2 regions of the Chitinophaga sp. HK235 genome follow, and region 2 is predicted to be linked to the other one. Evidence: riboswitches for the same ligand, from Rfam matches in the RefSeq annotation. Region 2 holds a riboswitch; the other holds the start of a gene.

The links. Region 2 has a riboswitch for cobalamin ahead of KD145_RS22645 (TonB-dependent receptor). Riboswitches for the same ligand answer to the same signal wherever they lie in the genome.
Region 1: it holds a riboswitch for cobalamin, as region 2 does, so the genes downstream of both, KD145_RS31120 (ferredoxin) here and KD145_RS22645 (TonB-dependent receptor) in region 2, are expected to answer to the same signal.

What each region holds. Positions count from the first base shown of each region.
Region 1 is NZ_CP073766.1:8,054,817-8,063,131, forward strand. Features, by position in the region: gene KD145_RS31105 (cobyric acid synthase) at 1-1,445, shown strand, start outside; gene KD145_RS31110 (histidinol-phosphate transaminase) at 1,442-2,464, shown strand; gene cbiB (adenosylcobinamide-phosphate synthase CbiB) at 2,449-3,384, shown strand; cobalamin riboswitch at 3,462-3,651, shown strand; gene KD145_RS31120 (ferredoxin) at 3,779-4,099, shown strand; gene KD145_RS31125 (TonB-dependent receptor) at 4,114-6,150, shown strand; gene KD145_RS31130 (SDR family NAD(P)-dependent oxidoreductase) at 6,152-6,994, shown strand; gene cobA (uroporphyrinogen-III C-methyltransferase) at 6,969-7,736, shown strand; gene KD145_RS31140 (sirohydrochlorin chelatase) at 7,740-8,315, shown strand, end outside.
Region 2 is NZ_CP073766.1:5,966,285-5,974,599, reverse strand. Features, by position in the region: gene KD145_RS22650 (PepSY domain-containing protein) at 1-1,109, opposite strand, end outside; gene KD145_RS22645 (TonB-dependent receptor) at 1,138-3,486, opposite strand; cobalamin riboswitch at 3,734-3,922, opposite strand; gene KD145_RS22640 (glycosyltransferase family 4 protein) at 4,149-5,267, shown strand; gene KD145_RS22635 (carbamoyltransferase N-terminal domain-containing protein) at 5,236-6,975, shown strand; gene KD145_RS22630 (reprolysin-like metallopeptidase) at 7,181-8,315, shown strand, end outside.

The DNA.
Region 1 (8,315 bases), 2.1 Mb from region 2:
TAGGCACTGCCTCTGATGTGGGCAAAAGCGTGATTGCTGCCGGGTTTTGCCGTATATTTAAACAGGATGGGTATATGCCGGCGCCCTTTAAGGCGCAGAATATGTCACTCAACAGCTATGCTACGCCGGAAGGGCTTGAAATAGGCCGCGCACAGGCCGTACAGGCAGAAGCGGCCGGCGTGCCCTGTCATACCGATATGAACCCGGTATTGCTGAAACCTACCAATGATAAAAGCTCTCAGCTGGTACTGCATGGGAAACCGGCAGGTAATCAAACAGCCTGGGAATACTTTATGCAGGACGACAAACGCCGGCTCTTTGAAGAGGTGAAAGGCGCTTTCGACAGACTGTCGGAGCGCTACAACCCTGTGGTGATGGAAGGTGCAGGCAGTATATCCGAACTGAACCTGCGCCATCGTGATATTACCAATATGCGGATGGCCCTGCATGCAGGTGCTGCTGTATACCTGATCTCGGATATCGACAGAGGTGGTGTCTTCGGAAGTGTATATGGTACAATTGCCCTGCTGCCACCGGAAGAAAAGGCCCTGATCAAAGGTATTATCATCAACAAATTCCGCGGCGACATACGCCTCTTTGAAGATGGCCGCAAACAACTGGAAACACTGACCGGTATACCGGTAACGGGCGTATTGCCCTATTATCAGGATATTCATATTGAAGAAGAAGATTCGGTAGCACTATCGCTGAAGCATAAACGGCAGACCACCGGAAGAATCAATATCGCTGTGGTATTGCTCCGGCATATGTCGAACTTTACGGATTTTAATGTATTGGAGAAAGATGAGCGGGTAAATATTTTTTATACAGATAATCCCGCAGATATTGTTACAGCAGATATCGTGATTATCCCGGGCAGTAAAAATACAATGTCCGATCTGGTGGCAATCAAAAATAATGGAACAGCAAGGGCTATAACGGAAGCGTTTAAACGAAATAAAGTGGTGATCGGTATCTGTGGCGGTTATCAGATGATGGGTATGTCTGTTGAAGATCCGCATGGTGTGGAAGGAGAGCCCGGCAGTATGCCCGGACTGGGGATATTACCGGTCAGCACAGTCCTCACCCGCGAGAAGATCACCCGGCAGCGCCGTTTTACTTACCGGCAGCAGGCTGCTTCCTGTGAAGGGTATGAGATCCATATGGGACATACAACAGGAGAAACATCTTCACCGCTGAATGTACTGGATGATGGACAGCCCGATGGATATTTTCTCAGCAACAGGTGCTGGGGCACCTACCTGCATGGTATCCTCGACAATACCGCCGTACTGGACGATTTGCTGGCTGCCTGCGGGAAAACAGTGACTACCGCTCAAAGCTTCGACTATCGTGCTTTCCGGTCGGCTCAATATGATAAACTGGCCGCTCATATCCGGCAACATCTCGATATGGAATCGGTGTATAAAGCTATTTGTTTATGATACAAGGACACGGAGATGATGCATACCTGTTCAACCACCCTATTGTAGCTGATTTCAGCTCAAATGTATGGTATGGCGGCACACAGGAAAAACTGGTACAGCATATTGCGGGCAAAGTCAGTGGTGTCGGCCACTACCCGGATGCAGGGGCTGTTAAACTGCAGCAGCAGATAGAACAACGGGAAGAACTGACACCCGGTATGGTGATGGTGACCAACGGAGGCACAGAAGCTATTTACCTGGTGGCACAGGCTTTCAGCGGCGCAACCACGACGGTGGTGGTACCTTCCTTCGCGGAATATGCTGACGCCTGCAAACTCCATAAGCATGAACTGAGTTACTTTTTCTGGGAGAAGCTGGCGCCTGATACCCGGTTTATTACCGATCTGGTGTTTATCTGTAATCCCAACAATCCTACGGCCCAGGTGATGAGTGAAGAGGGAATGCTGCAGCTGATACAGTTCAATAACCGCACTATATTTATCATTGACGAAGCCTATATACAATTCACCCGTAATGCCATTACGTTGTTGCCTCGCCTGCATCAACTGTCTAATGTGCTGATTGTACGGTCGCTCACCAAAACCTGCTGCATCCCCGGGCTGCGCTTAGGATACCTGGCAGGACAAAAGCCGCTGCTGGACAAGGTAAGGGCGTTCAGAATGCCCTGGTCGGTCAACAGCCTGGCTTTGGAAGCCGGTTATTATATCATGGACCATCCGGAAGAATTTGAGCTGCCGCTGGACTCCTTGCTGGCAGATACTTACCAGCTCTGGGAAGGAGTACGGAAAATGCCTGAGTTCAAAGCGTATCCTACCCATACCCACTACTTCCTGTTTGAAACTCTCACGGGTACTGCGGCTGCCCTGAAACTATGGCTGGTCAATAACTACGGGATACTGATCCGGGATGCCTCCAATTTTTATGGCCTGGAACAGGGACACTGCCGCGTAGCATGCCGCAACGAGGAAGATAATCAGTTACTCATCACTGCCCTGCATCAATGGACGCTTTCGTAAAATTCGTATTACCCTTACTGTTAGGTTATCTGCTGGACCTGTTGCTGGGAGATCCCCGCAGCTGGCCACATCCCGTGAAGTTTTTTGGTCACCTGATCGGCTATACGGAACGGCTGCTGAACCGTGGCCATGGCCGTTTGTGGAAAGGGGCGCTGATGACGCTGGGCCTTTGTGCCGCTGTGTTTATCTGTTTTTATCTGGCGCAGCACTGGCTGGAACAATGGCCCTGGGCCTGGCTGGCCTTTACCACTGTTTTTGTGTTTTTTGCGCTGGCCAATAAAAGCCTGCTGCTGGAAGGAAGGGAGGTGTTTGATACGCTGCACCAGCAGGGCCTGGAGGCTGGCCGTAAACGGTTGTCCTGGATTGTTGGCCGTGATACCACAGCTTTATCACCTAACCAGATACGGGTGGCGGTAATGGAGTCTATGTCTGAAAACCTCAGTGATGGCGTGATTGCTCCGTTGTTTTATTATGCGCTGCTGGGCCTGCCGGGTATGATGTTATATAAGATGATCAATACCCTCGATTCGATGGTGGGTTATAAAAATGATCGTTACTATTATTTTGGAAGAGTGGCTGCCCGCCTGGATGATGTGGCCAATTTTATCCCGGCCAGGATTACGGCCTTGCTGATGGTGCTGGTGTCAGGTAGCCGCCGTGCGGCACAGTACATCATCCGTTTTGGCAGGTCACATGCCAGCCCCAATTCCGGTTATCCGGAGGCGGCCCTGGCAGGTATTCTCAACTGTCGTTTCGGAGGTCCCAATACCTACCACGGCAGGGTGGTGGAGAAACCTTATATCGGCGAACAACCCCGGGATATCGCTCATCACGAATTCAGCAAGGTGATGTACGTTAATCACGCAACCACGCTGGTGATGATATTTATTATTTTATTATTTTATTATTTGATTATTTAGGTAGTGGCCAAAACACAATCTTCGCTGCATTTCAAATAACTAAATCTCTAAATAAAAAAATCCGTAAATCTTTCCTATCTTCGCCGCCGTTACCAGGTGTGTAGCCTTTTCTGAGGTACACTTAAAAGGGAATCCGGTGTAAATCCGGAGCAGTACCCGCTGCTGTAAGTTCATCTATACGTTGCTGATAATATAGCCACTGTGTCAACGGGAAGGCGTCAGACAACAGAACAAGCCAGAAGACCTGCCAGGAAACATGTTCACGGTCTGCTTCCGGGATAGAAGCCAGGACAGTTTCCTTCATACTCCCCGTATGTAAGAATCTTCCCTGATATTCCTCCCCTCAGCTCGCCGCAATTTTATTTAACAGTTAACGGGCTTATTAACTTAATCCATGGGCAAAGATCTTCAAAAAGTTAAACGCATCGCGTTTATCTGCAACGGTAATTCCTGCCTCAAAAAAGGCGCGGAAGACACCACCCTGCAGCTCAGAGCTGCTATCTCAGACAACAACCTGCATGAGGAAGTGCATACCATCCGCACACGATGCACCGGTCAATGCGAACACGGACCGATTGTTTTTATCCATCCCGACGGGACCTGGTATAAGGAAATGTATCCGGAAAATACCAGTAATCTCGTTATCAGCCACTTCCTGAACGACAAACCGGTCAGCGAAGCTATCTTTTTTGGAGAAGAAACAACTATCCGTTAAGCTAACCCATTTTCATGCGAATTTTTTATACAGCTGTATTGTCTGCACTGGCATTGCCGGCATTGGCACAACACAAAAACACAGACACCCTTTCCCTCAAAATACTCAACCTTAAAGCGATCGACATCGCTGGCAGCACCGACAAAAGTGCGCACATGCTTTCCAAACTTGACCTGCAGCTGCAACCGATAAAATCGGCTCAGGACCTGCTTCGCACCGTACCGGGTCTTTTTATCGCGCAACATGCCGGCGGCGGAAAAGCCGAACAAATATTGGTACGGGGCATCGATAACGACCATGGCACCGATTTCGGTATATTCGTAGACGGTATACCTGTCAACCTCCCCAATCATGCCCACGGACAAGGATATGCCGATATGCACTTCCTGATCCCGGAAGTGATCGGCGGAGCCGCTTATTACAAAGGACCCTACGAGGCCTCCCAGGGCGACTTTACAAATGCAGGTGCTGCCGTGTATACTTCCCTGTTCAGACCCGATAATCAGTTCGTGAAACTGGAATACGGCCAGTTTAACACAGCCCGCGTTGCTACTATGCTCCGGCTGCTGGATAAACAACAGCAACCAGGCACCAGGGACCAGAACGCTTATATCGCTGCCGACTATACGTACACTGACAGCTACTTCGACAATTCACAACGCTTTAAACGAATGAACCTGTTAGGCAGATACAACATTGCCCTTAACAGTAACAATACCATTTCCCTGATTGCTTCGGGCTTTACGAGCAACTGGAATGCTTCCGGACAGGTACCGCTGCGCGCCCTTGAAGATGGCTCTCTTCGCCGCTTTGGCTCTATTGATCCCTCAGAAGGAGGAAAGACTACCCGTATCAATGCCAACCTGCTCTGGGATACCCGGCTCAGCGAGCGCTCTTCCCTGCGGCAACAGTTGTATTATGTAAGAAACCTGTTTGACCTCTGGTCCAACTTTACTTTTTATAAAGATGATAGGGAGAATGGAGATGAAATCAGACAATGGGAGAAACGTGACCTCTTCGGATATAAAAATACCTGGCGCCATGAAGGCCGCCTGGGAAAAGCAACCCTGCAATCAGAAATAGGGCTGGGAGCGAGGATAGACCTGGTAAGCCTGGGCCGCGATCATGTAAAGGAAAGAGATCTGCTGTCTCATGAGGATTCCTCCCGGGTGGCAGTGGCCAACTACTCCCTCTACTTCAGCGAAACGCTGCGCCTGGCCGGTGGATGGAGCTTCAACGTCGGGCTGCGTAACGATGTATTTACCTTTAATCTGCGCGACCGGATGGACCCTTCCAATAATGGCAATAGTGTGGCCTACCGGCTGAGTCCGAAGATTAACATTTATTACGATTTATCTCCTTCGCTGGCATTTTTCGCCAAAACCGGCATGGGCTTTCATTCCAACTATGCCAACGTGGCTATACGCAGCGGACAGGAGAGTGCTGTTCCCCGTTCTTATGGGGCCGACCTTGGCGCTAATTTCAAGTTAAACAGTAAATTGCTGCTGACCGCTACATGGTGGTGGTTGCAGAGTGATGCAGAATTCCGTTTCATCGCAGATGATGGCAGCTATGAAAACATTGGCCGTGCTACCCGTACCGGTGTAGATATAGCCTTGCGTTATCATATCTGGAAGCCATTATGGGCCGATGTAAACCTCAACTATGCACACCCTCGTCTGATGGACGCTCCCGCAAAGGAAAACTATATTCCCTTTGCGCCCGTCTTCACCAGCACAGGCGGTGTTTCCTGGCAGGCAACAAAAGGATGGAATGCAGGTATACGTTACCGTTATATGGGTAAACGTGCAGCCATCGAAGATAATAGTGTTCAATCGGCCGCTTATTTTCTCACCGACGCTGTTGTGAAATATCAATGGCGCCGTTTTGAATTCGGACTTTCTGCTGAAAATATTTTTAATGAGAAATGGGCAGAAGCTCAGTTCTATGATGAATCACAACTGAAAGACGAAAAAGCGCCGGTCATGGACTTCCATATTACGCCAGGGACACCGTTCTGCCTCAGAGGTAGTATAACTGTTAAATTCTAATATGGATCAACATCTCCCTAAAATCAGCATTTTAAGTTGCGGCTGGCTGGGCAAGCCACTGGCTCAGCATCTGCAGCGTATCGGATACACTGTGAAAGGCGCCAGGACCACGGCCGCCGGCGTACAGGAACTACAGGAAGCAGGCATAGACGGCTATCAGGTCGTTCTGAGTGAATCACAGCTCGAAGCACCTGATACCTTCTGGGATGCTGATATACTGATTATCAATATCCCGCCCCGCAACAGGGAAAGAGGAACAGAAGCGCATGTGCAGGAAATAAAAATCCTGAGAGAGAAGCTGGAAACAACAGGTATTAAAAAAGTAATCTTCGTAAGCTCTACTTCTGTTTATGCCGATGTCAACGATATGGTAACAGAGCATAATATGGTGATGCCGGAAACGCCCAATGGCGTTGCTTTACGGGAAGTGGAACAACTGCTGTTGCAGTCACCTTCCTTTCGTACTACCGTGCTCCGCTTCGGAGGACTCATCGGTTACGACAGGATCCCGAACGCTGAAACACTGCTCACACAGCGTCGTAGCAACGATGTGCCCATGAACGTGATACACCGTGATGATTGTATCGGTATTATCAGCCTGTTACTCGAAAAAGATATCTGGGGAGAGATCTTCAATGCCTGCGCCAGCGTGCATCCTATCCGCTACCACTATTACAGGGCGGCTGCACAGGCACAGAAGCTGGAGATGCCTAAAAAATTACAACCCATAGAACAACCATATAAAATAGTGAGTTCCGCCAAACTGAAACAAAGGTTAGGATATGAATTCATTTATGATGATCCGTTATTGATTTTTAATGCACCAACAACAGGAACAAAATAATAATATCCTGCATCCGGTATGCATCGTAGGGGCTGGCCCCGGTGCTGCGGACATGCTAACGGTAAGGGCTGCACGCTGTATAGAAGCGGCTGATGTAATCCTGCACGACAATCTGGTGTCTGAAGAGATACTGGCGCTGTGCCGGCCGGACGCAGAAAGGATATATGCCGGTAAAAAATATGGCGACACCATAGATCCGGCAGCACGGCAGCAGCAGATACATGAACTGATGCGCCTGCATGCATTGAATGGTAAGAAAGTGGTAAGGCTCAAGTCCGGAGATCCGTTTATTTACGGCCGCGCCGTGGAAGAGATCCGTTATCTGCAGGAACACCACATCCCGTTTGAAGTAGTGCCGGGCATCACCGCCGGGATTGCCGCTGCAGGTCTGTGCCAGGTGCCGCTGACAGAGCGCAACCACAGCAATGCAGTGCTTTTTTGTACCGGTCATACCGCCAACTACGACCATGAACAGTTGGATGCGCTGGCCAATATGTTGCGCACCGGCACTACGCTGGTAATGTATATGGGACTGAGCAACCTATCCGTAGTGGTGGCCAAACTGTTGCAGGCAGCCGGATCAGAAACAGTGTATGTAACAGCTGTTTCGAAAGTGTCCGCCCCGCAACAACAGCAGGTGACAGCACCCCTGCAGGAAATAGAAGCCGCCATACAGCAGGCAGCACTGCCGATGCCGGTGGTGTTCATCATAGGAAAATATGCAACATCCATTAAGGTATAAAAGATGAAAAAAGGGATACTGATCTGCGGCCACGGCAGCAGAGATAAAGAAGGAGTGGAGCACTTCAAGGTATTGGTCCGCAAGTTACAGGACCGCTACCCTGATGATGTCGTTGATTACGGTTTCCTGGAATTTGCTCATCCCGTATATGCGGCGGCGGTAGAGCGGATGTATCTGCAAGGTGTACGGCACATCATAGCATTGCCGGCTATCCTCTTTGCCGGCGGGCATGCCAAAAACGATATCCCGTATGAAATGAACACCCTTCAGCAGCAGTATCCCGATCTGACCATCACCATGGCCAGGCATCTTGGTATCAGCGCTCCTTTGCTGCAGTTATCCCAACTATTAATAGAAGAAGCAGAAGCTGCTGCGAAGGCGGTAGACAGGGCAGATGCCTGTTTGTTGCTGGTAGGGCGGGGCACCAACGATCCGGATGCCAATAGCGATGTGGCCAAGCTGGCCCGCATGCTGGGAGAAGGCATGGGCTTCGGATTTACGACCACTGCTTATATAGGAGTGACTCAACCGCTGCTGGCAGACACCTTGCCCATCCTGGAATGTCTGCCCTTCAAAAGG
Region 2 (8,315 bases):
GAGTCCGGGAAATATTCAAACGGAATACTTCTCTCCTGGTCTGCTGCCAGTAAGCGTGTATGCTGAGCATCCTGATAAGCAAGGTAATAGGGCTTGCCATCCAGCTGAATCAATTGTATTTCCTTTACTATTAAGAATGAACTGAATATGGAAACCGCCTGACGCGGGGATAACGTAAACGCCGGTACGTTTAACGGGCCTCCGGATAAAAGATCGCGTTCAGCCAGCTGTTTGCCAGGACCCGGGCCGAATGCCACCGGGCTCATCGAGAACCAGCCACTTAAAATCCAGGTAAATACAAAGATGCCAAACACAAACCCCGTATAATGGTGATAACGGAACCATTTTTTCTGATATGGGCTGAAGACCAGCGGCTGTTTGTTTTTCCGTTTATAACGAACAATGCCCATGATAATACCTGTCAGACACATCACGGCGCCAATAAGTGAAACCCATATCACCACCTGGCTCCATACCGGCCGGTTGCGAATGAGTATAGTCGGGTAGATCCAGTGGGGAATAGGCCCCAGCCAGGCCCAGAACCGTTGCCGGGCATTCACCATCTGCACTACTTCACCGGTATGAAAGGATACATACACATAGGTAGCAGCCGGATCATTCATCTTAAACCGATACACCTCCGGCAGATATCCCTGGTAACGATAGGCTGCCATCCACTGGTCTATCTGCCATAGTGTATCTACCGCCTGGGGCCGGCTGGCATCGTGCACAAAAGCCCGTGCCAGCCGACTGCCCGATGCAACATCTATTTTATCTATCACGGCACCGTTGTCTGCAAAGATGGCTATATGCCTTTTTTGCTGTGTAACGATTCTATAAACAGGGCGGGCCAGTAGCATACCCATCCGGATGGTGACGATGGAATCAGTGATACCGGCAACATTCAATACCTGCTGCGGCGTCAGGTGACATGCCTCCATATTAACCGGTGGCAGCTGCTTTAACCGTTGGTCCGGTTTCATCGTTGGATAACCTGCGTACATCATCACAAAGCCGGATAAAAACCAGACCACAAACATCAGGCTCAGTACAAACCCCAGATAACGATGCAGCAATAGTATTGCTTTTAGCATTTTTTTTCTGAACATAGTTGTAAGGTGTAAATCTGTTCAGATCCTACAAGGAATACTTCAGGGTCAGCAGATAGTTGCGGGTAGCACCCGGATAGAACTGATTGGTGATGATCACATTGGCGAAATAGCGTTCATTTGCCAGATTGTTGACATTCAACCGCAGACCAATCTTTCCGATCTGATACCCCAATGCAGCATCTATCACCGTATATGCGGGAAGGATATAGGTGTTGGCACTATTCGCATAACTATCTCCCATATAATTCAATCCCATACCAATACTTAAACCACGCAACACAGACCGCTGCAACTGATAGTTGGCCCATAGATTAGCCATATGTTTGGGAGCCAATGCCACGGTTTTTCCGGCCACTGTATTGATCTCTTTTCCCGCAAAAGGACGATACGCCGCATTGGTAAAGGTATATCCTGCGTTAACATCCAGGCCTGCCAGCGGGCTTCCCTGCAACTCCAGTTCGTACCCTCTGGAATCTGCTGAGCCAATCCGTTTGTATACACCACCGGGTAAACTTTCCACCTGATTATTCTTCCGCATGTAGTACACAGAGCCGTTTACCGCCCAGCTATGGCCAAACTCCAGCCTTGTGCCCGCTTCTCCCTGATAACCATCTTCCGGATCAAAGGTCTCTCCATTGGGTGCCACTCTCCGGGAAGGTTTGAAGTAAGTGGAATATGAGCCATAAACAGACCAGGCCTTCGTAGGTTGATATACCAGACCGGCGCGGTAGGTCAGAGCTGAGGCGGGAATATCTGTTTTAGCGCCTCTGTCAGTAATATCACGATTGGCGTCTACTTTATTGGTATAATAAGTCCCTTTGAAGATATCATAACGCAAACCAATCAGACCTTTCAGCTTATTGGAGAACTTAAGCCAGTCCTGCAGGTAAAAACCATGTACGGTTTCTTCTGTAGCCTTGTACTGCGTCGTATAGTAGTCAACGTTACCCTGGTTCAATACAGGGTTTTGTACAGCCACCTGTGTATGCAGCCCTGCACCGAAAATATTGGCGCTATAGGTTTTTCTGTCGAGGTAACTGAATGAATACCCCACCAGCACTTTCTGTTCAATTTTTCCAGTTTGTGTATTGTAAGTCAGTTCCAGCTGGTTTTGCAGCGGTTTGGTCAGATGATTGAAATAGAGTGGGGAAGTGCGTTTGAGAGAATCCAGCGTTTTATTGAATGTCAGTTCTTCTGTTGAAAAATAGTTGATGTTATCATCTGAATAAGAGAGCTGATTGGACAACAGGAGTGAATGGCTGAACTGATGCGTATAACGCAGCTGAACATTATACTGCGTGTTTTTCAGGAAATCTGCCGGATCGTTGTAACGGGTATCCATGTTCATGCCAGGTGTTAATTTCCCACCTTCCAGCATTGGGATACCGGCATCCGTAGCATATTTATCGTGGTTGGCGCCAAGGGTCAGGTAAAAGTTATCATGGGCTGTGGGTGTGTAATCCAGTGCCAGATAGGCGTTGTTGGTATTCATGCCTGACTGGCGGTAACCATCGGTGGCAGACAGTCCTGCATCTACCCGGTACAGGAGTTTTTTACTCAGCGCACCACCGGCGCCCACCCGCATCCGGCGGGTATTAAAACTACCATAGGAAGCTGAGAAGTCCGCCTTCTGTTCGCTGGTAGGACGTTTACGGACCAGGTTAATAATGCCGCCCAATGCTGAATGTCCATATAAAACAGAGGCAGGCCCTTTCAATACTTCTATGCGTTCGATGTTAGCCAGATTGGTACTGGGGGCGCTGGTGGAAATATTGTGACGCTCGTCTCTGACACCATCTACCAGCAATACAAAATTGTTAAAACCCCGAATGGTAAAATGCTGAAAACCGCCATAGGTATTATTGGCACGCACACCGGCGGTGTTTTTCATAGCTTCTCCCAGATCATCTGTGCCTCTTTGTTCCAGCGTACGGGCAGAGATGGTGGTCGTTGTGAGTGGCAGGTCCCTGATAGGTACTGCAATTTTATTCACACTAATGACAGCAGACTTTTGTGCTGAAGTGATAGTGATTTCGGAGAGCTGTCCGGTGCGGCTACTGAGTTGCAACGACAACTCCGTTGTTTTCCTGTTGCTTATTGCCACCCGTTGCTCGGCCACATGGTAGCCAACGCCGCTGACAGCAAGGATGTAGTTGCCTGCAGGTATGGTTGAAAGCTGAAACCGGCCATCCGCATCTGTTACGGCACCATAGCCGGTTTCGTTCAGCCGTACCGTAATACCGGCGAGGGGTTCGCCGGTTTCTGAAGTAATTTGTCCGCGCAGGCTGCCGGAATGGGCAGCAGTCGTTTGCGATTGTGCATAAAGTTGATCATCTGTAACAACCATCTGTAAAACACCGATAATGGTACACATGAACAAAATCCGTAAATAAGAAGGGGGACAGTTAAAAAAATGGCTCCTCGTCCGGGAGTGGTTGATTGTAGCGTTTTGCATTGATAATGATGATGAAGACAGAAAATTGTTCTTCAAAACTTTACCATGCCATCGGATACTGCTATACAGAAAAAGACCGGAGGTATGCCCATTGCATACACTGCCCCGAAATGAATACACTTCAGGTACAAAACTCCAAACTTGACGTTGCTTCAGCCCACGAAAGCATTGCCAGCATAAAAAAGGCAGGTCTCCTGACTTGTAACATTACTGCCGTCCTTCCCAGTCATCAAAGACCAGTGGACATTTCCTGGCAGTAACCTGAACGTTACTTACAGTTGCGGGACAGTTCGTGATTTTCACACGATTCCCTATTAATCTGCACTTAAGCAGAACCTCTTTTTGTTGGGGAAAGAAAAGAACGAAAACGGGGCAAATATAGTAATTACCAGCATTAAAATCTTTGGGGCATAAAAAACAAAATAAGTTCCTTCCAGGGTTTCAAAAACCTGCCTGATCCGGAGCCTATCGGAATTTCGAACTTTTTTGTAGCAGATTTGTTCCATATCAAACAAACTGAAACCCCAAAACTAGCCCCGGACCACAGGATTCTGAAACCCCTATCACGAATGGAAACATCTATGAAAATCATTTGGCTTACCCCTGATCTGAGTAAACTTGGCGGAAGCGAGTATATGGTATCAGCCTTTTGTCGTTTGCTGAAGTCTGCAGGCATCCATGTGCATATTGTAACCCGTGCCATCCATCCTGTCTGGAAATCCGTCATGGATAAGGCTTCCGGCTCTGGACAGATAAGTTTTGCAGAGATCCATTCCAATGACATCAACGACTACATCCATACGATCGATACTATTGCGACCCGCTTTACTATCTCATTGATGCAGGTGATGCCCCTGGAATCATTTTGCTTTGACATTCTCCGGTATAAGCAATACGGGTTTCCCATTTGCGGGCTCGAGCCTACAGACCTTAGCAATCATTGCTGGTGGCTACCGGAAAACATGCAGGAGCATATGCAATTCCTGGATGGACTGATTGTGATGAATCCGTACACCGAAATCATCGTCAGAAATGAGTACCATTTCAACAAGCCCATCCAGCTCGTTTCAAATACCCTGATGAATGATCTGTACAAACGCACAGACCGGAGTTATCCCCAGTCTACATTCGGTTGTATCAGCAGATTATCGGCGGAAAAAGGGCTGGAATACCTGCTGGGAGCCTTCAGCCTTCTGTCGAAACGATATACCACCGCCACCATCTGTATTTGGGGAGAAGGGGATGATCATGAAAGGCTACTACAGCAATCCAGGATGCTGGGTATTGCCGACCGTGTTCATTTTCACGGTGCTTTTCATCCGCTCGAAGATTCTTTATCCATCAGCGACAGCGCCGAAATTTTTATTTCTTCTTCACTGTTTGAAGGATGTGGGATCGCCATGCTGGAACAGGCCTACCGCGGCAAACCGCTGATCAGCACTATGACCCATGGATTAAAATGGATACTGGGAGCCGATTACCCTGGCCTGATTCCAATTGCCGATACTCATTCCTTATCCAAAATGATGGAACAAACCCTCATCAATCCGCTATTTCGCCGAAGCCTGACAACACTTGCCCAGCAAAGGTTTCATTCCATCTTTTCACCTTCCCGGACATACAACCAGCTCCTTTCATTTTACACTGACGTACTTCAAAATAAATCATATGAAAATCTGCAGTATCAAACTAAGCCATGACGGCTCCATAGCACTGATCGATGATCAACGGCTCATTTTCAGTTATGAGATGGAAAAGTTGAACAACGCTGCAAGATATAGCGAGTTCAACATAGGCATAGATGAAATTAATGCCATATTCAATCTATATGGTTACTCATTCTGGCAAATGGATAAGTATGTCATCGATGGATGGGACCCGCATGAGGCACAAGTCATCGACCTTGGAAAGGGAAATACCAATGTAAATCTGGCAGGATATGATCGTTACAGTGAAGAAAGCGCCAACATTATGCAACGAAAAAGTTTTGAACTGCCCGGCCCCATCAGCTTTCATTACTCCAGTTACTTTCATATAGCCGGACATATTGCGGCCGCTTATTGCACCAGTCCTATGGCTAAAGCAGGACAAGACTCCTATGTACTTACCTGGGACGGAGGTATGTACCCGCAACTATTCTATTATCATTGCAAGACCAATGAAGTGGAAAGCCTGGGTGTGTTATTCAACATGATAGGGAATATATACTCGCTCTTTTCACAACATTTCAAACCTTTTCTGGTGAATGAGGACAGCCTTATGGATGATCTGAGTGTTGCCGGGAAAGTGATGGCATATATTGCAAAAGGTACCTACAGAAAAGAAATGATACCGGTGTTCCATGAACTTTATGAGAAACACCAGGACAAAGCCATGGCCTGTGCAAACATTTTCGGACAGGGACATGAAGAACGGGGATTAATCTTTGCACAATTATTTGCACAGGACTTTATCAGGCAGACAAGCGCTCTCCATTATGCGCACGAGGATATCCTGCTTTCTTTCCACATTTTTCTTGAACAACTATTGGTAAAAGAGCTGGGAGAGAAAATAAAAAAGGAAGGTAATAAAGCGAAGAACTTATGTTTTGCCGGGGGAAGCGCGCTGAATATTAAATGGAACAGTGCTATCCGCAATGCCGGTTTGTTTAACGAAGTATGGGTGCCTCCATTTCCCAATGATTCGGGTAGTGCCATTGGTGCTGGTTGCTGCGAAATGATTCATAGTACCGGCATTAACTATCTTGACTGGAATGTTTTCTCAGGGCCTCCTGTCATGGAAGAGGCCCTGCGTGAGGGTTGGATAAAGAAACCTGCTACTATTGAAGAACTGGCCCTCCATCTTTTTCTGAAAAATGAACCTGTAGTATTTCTAAACGGGCGGGCCGAACTGGGCCCCAGAGCCCTGGGTAACAGAAGCATTCTGGCGCCGGCTACACATCCCTATATGAAGCGAATCCTCAATCATATAAAAGGCAGGGAAGATTATCGTCCGGTAGCTCCCATCTGTCTGGAGCATGATGCAAAAGCCATTTTCGATCCCGGCAACAAAGATCCTTATATGCTCTTTGACCACCAGGTCAGGGAGGAATGGAAAAGCCGCATCCCTGCTATTTGTCATCTGGATGGTACAGCCAGACTGCAGACCGTCAGTGAATCAGACAATCCGGTCATATTCCGTCTGCTTAATGAATACAAAAAACTAAGTGGCATACCTCTCTTATGTAATACCAGCGCCAATTACAATGGGAAAGGCTTTTTCCCGGATGTAGCGTCGGCTATGAACTGGGGACGGGTAAATTATGTGTGGAGCAATCATTTTCTATATGAAAGAGAACAAAAAATTTCTTTTGAAATGGTGAGCAAAGAAGAATCCATTACTCCTATTGACAGGCTGCAAGCCCCGTAATATCAAACTACATCTAACCAATTAAATATAAAGAATCGGAGTTCGTATGGACTCCGATTCTTTTATTATTGAGCACCAATAAAGATTGGTAACTAAAATATTACATATCCTATAGTGCGTAGATATTTTGGGTCAGTACAATTTATACCGCAGAGAGTTAAACTACATTTATAGAAACAACCATTTTTCACCAATAATCTAAACTATGATGAGAAAAGTTTTACTCTTCGCAACTGCATTGTTGTGTAGCACAACTGCGTTCGCGCAAGACTATTGGAAAACCCATACCGATGCCGTCAGGATTACTACCGACAAATCTGTAGCCCGACTTGCCTTTCCGGCCGAATTCAAATTATTTGACCTGAATTTTAATCCTTTGCGTAAGGAAGTATTCAAAACGGTAGGCAATGCGCAAGCACGCAAAACAATTATCTCTTTGCCTAATGCAGATGGACAAATTGAACAGTTCGAAATTATAGAATCTTCCAATTTCGACCCTGCATTACAGGCTAAGTTTCCGGACATAAGGGCATTTTCCGGAAAAGGTATCACCGACAAACAGGCTACCTTAAAGCTGAGTATTTCTCCACAGGGAATACAAGCAATGGTCTTCCGTACAGAAAGGGATAATGAATTTATTGAACCTTATTCTGCCGACCATACAGTCTATACTGTATTCAAAAAACAACCGAGGACTTTACCATGGAAGTGTTCTACTCCTGAGCAAAAGATGGCAACTGACATCAACAGGCAGGTATCAACTGCCAGGTCAACCGGCGATGCAAAAACATTGCGGCTGGCACAGTCAGTTACTGCCGAATACTCCAATTATTTTGGAGCCACCAGCGCTTCACAGGTGGGTTTGGTACTGGCAGCTATCAATGCTACGCTTACCCGTTGCAATGGTGTTTATGAAAAAGACCTGGCTGTCCATCTTAACCTGGTCCCGACAGTAACCAATGTGATCTATTACAATCCTGCAACAGATCCATATTCCGATGCCGCTTCGGGTGCTGGTGGAGCGTGGAACAGTGAGTTACAAAATACATTAACCTCTGTGATTGGTGCAGCAAATTATGATATCGGCCACCTGTTCGGTGCATCCGGTGGTGGTGGTAACGCTGGCTGTATCGGTTGCATTTGCGTTGATAATCAAAAAGGAAGTGGTTTTACTTCTCCTGCTGATAATATTCCGCAAGGTGATAATTTCGATATCGATTATGTAGTGCATGAAGTAGGTCACCAGTTGGGAGCTAACCATACTTTCTCCATGAGTAATGAAGGTACAGGCGTTAATATGGAACTTGGTTCAGGGATTACCATTATGGGTTATGCCGGTA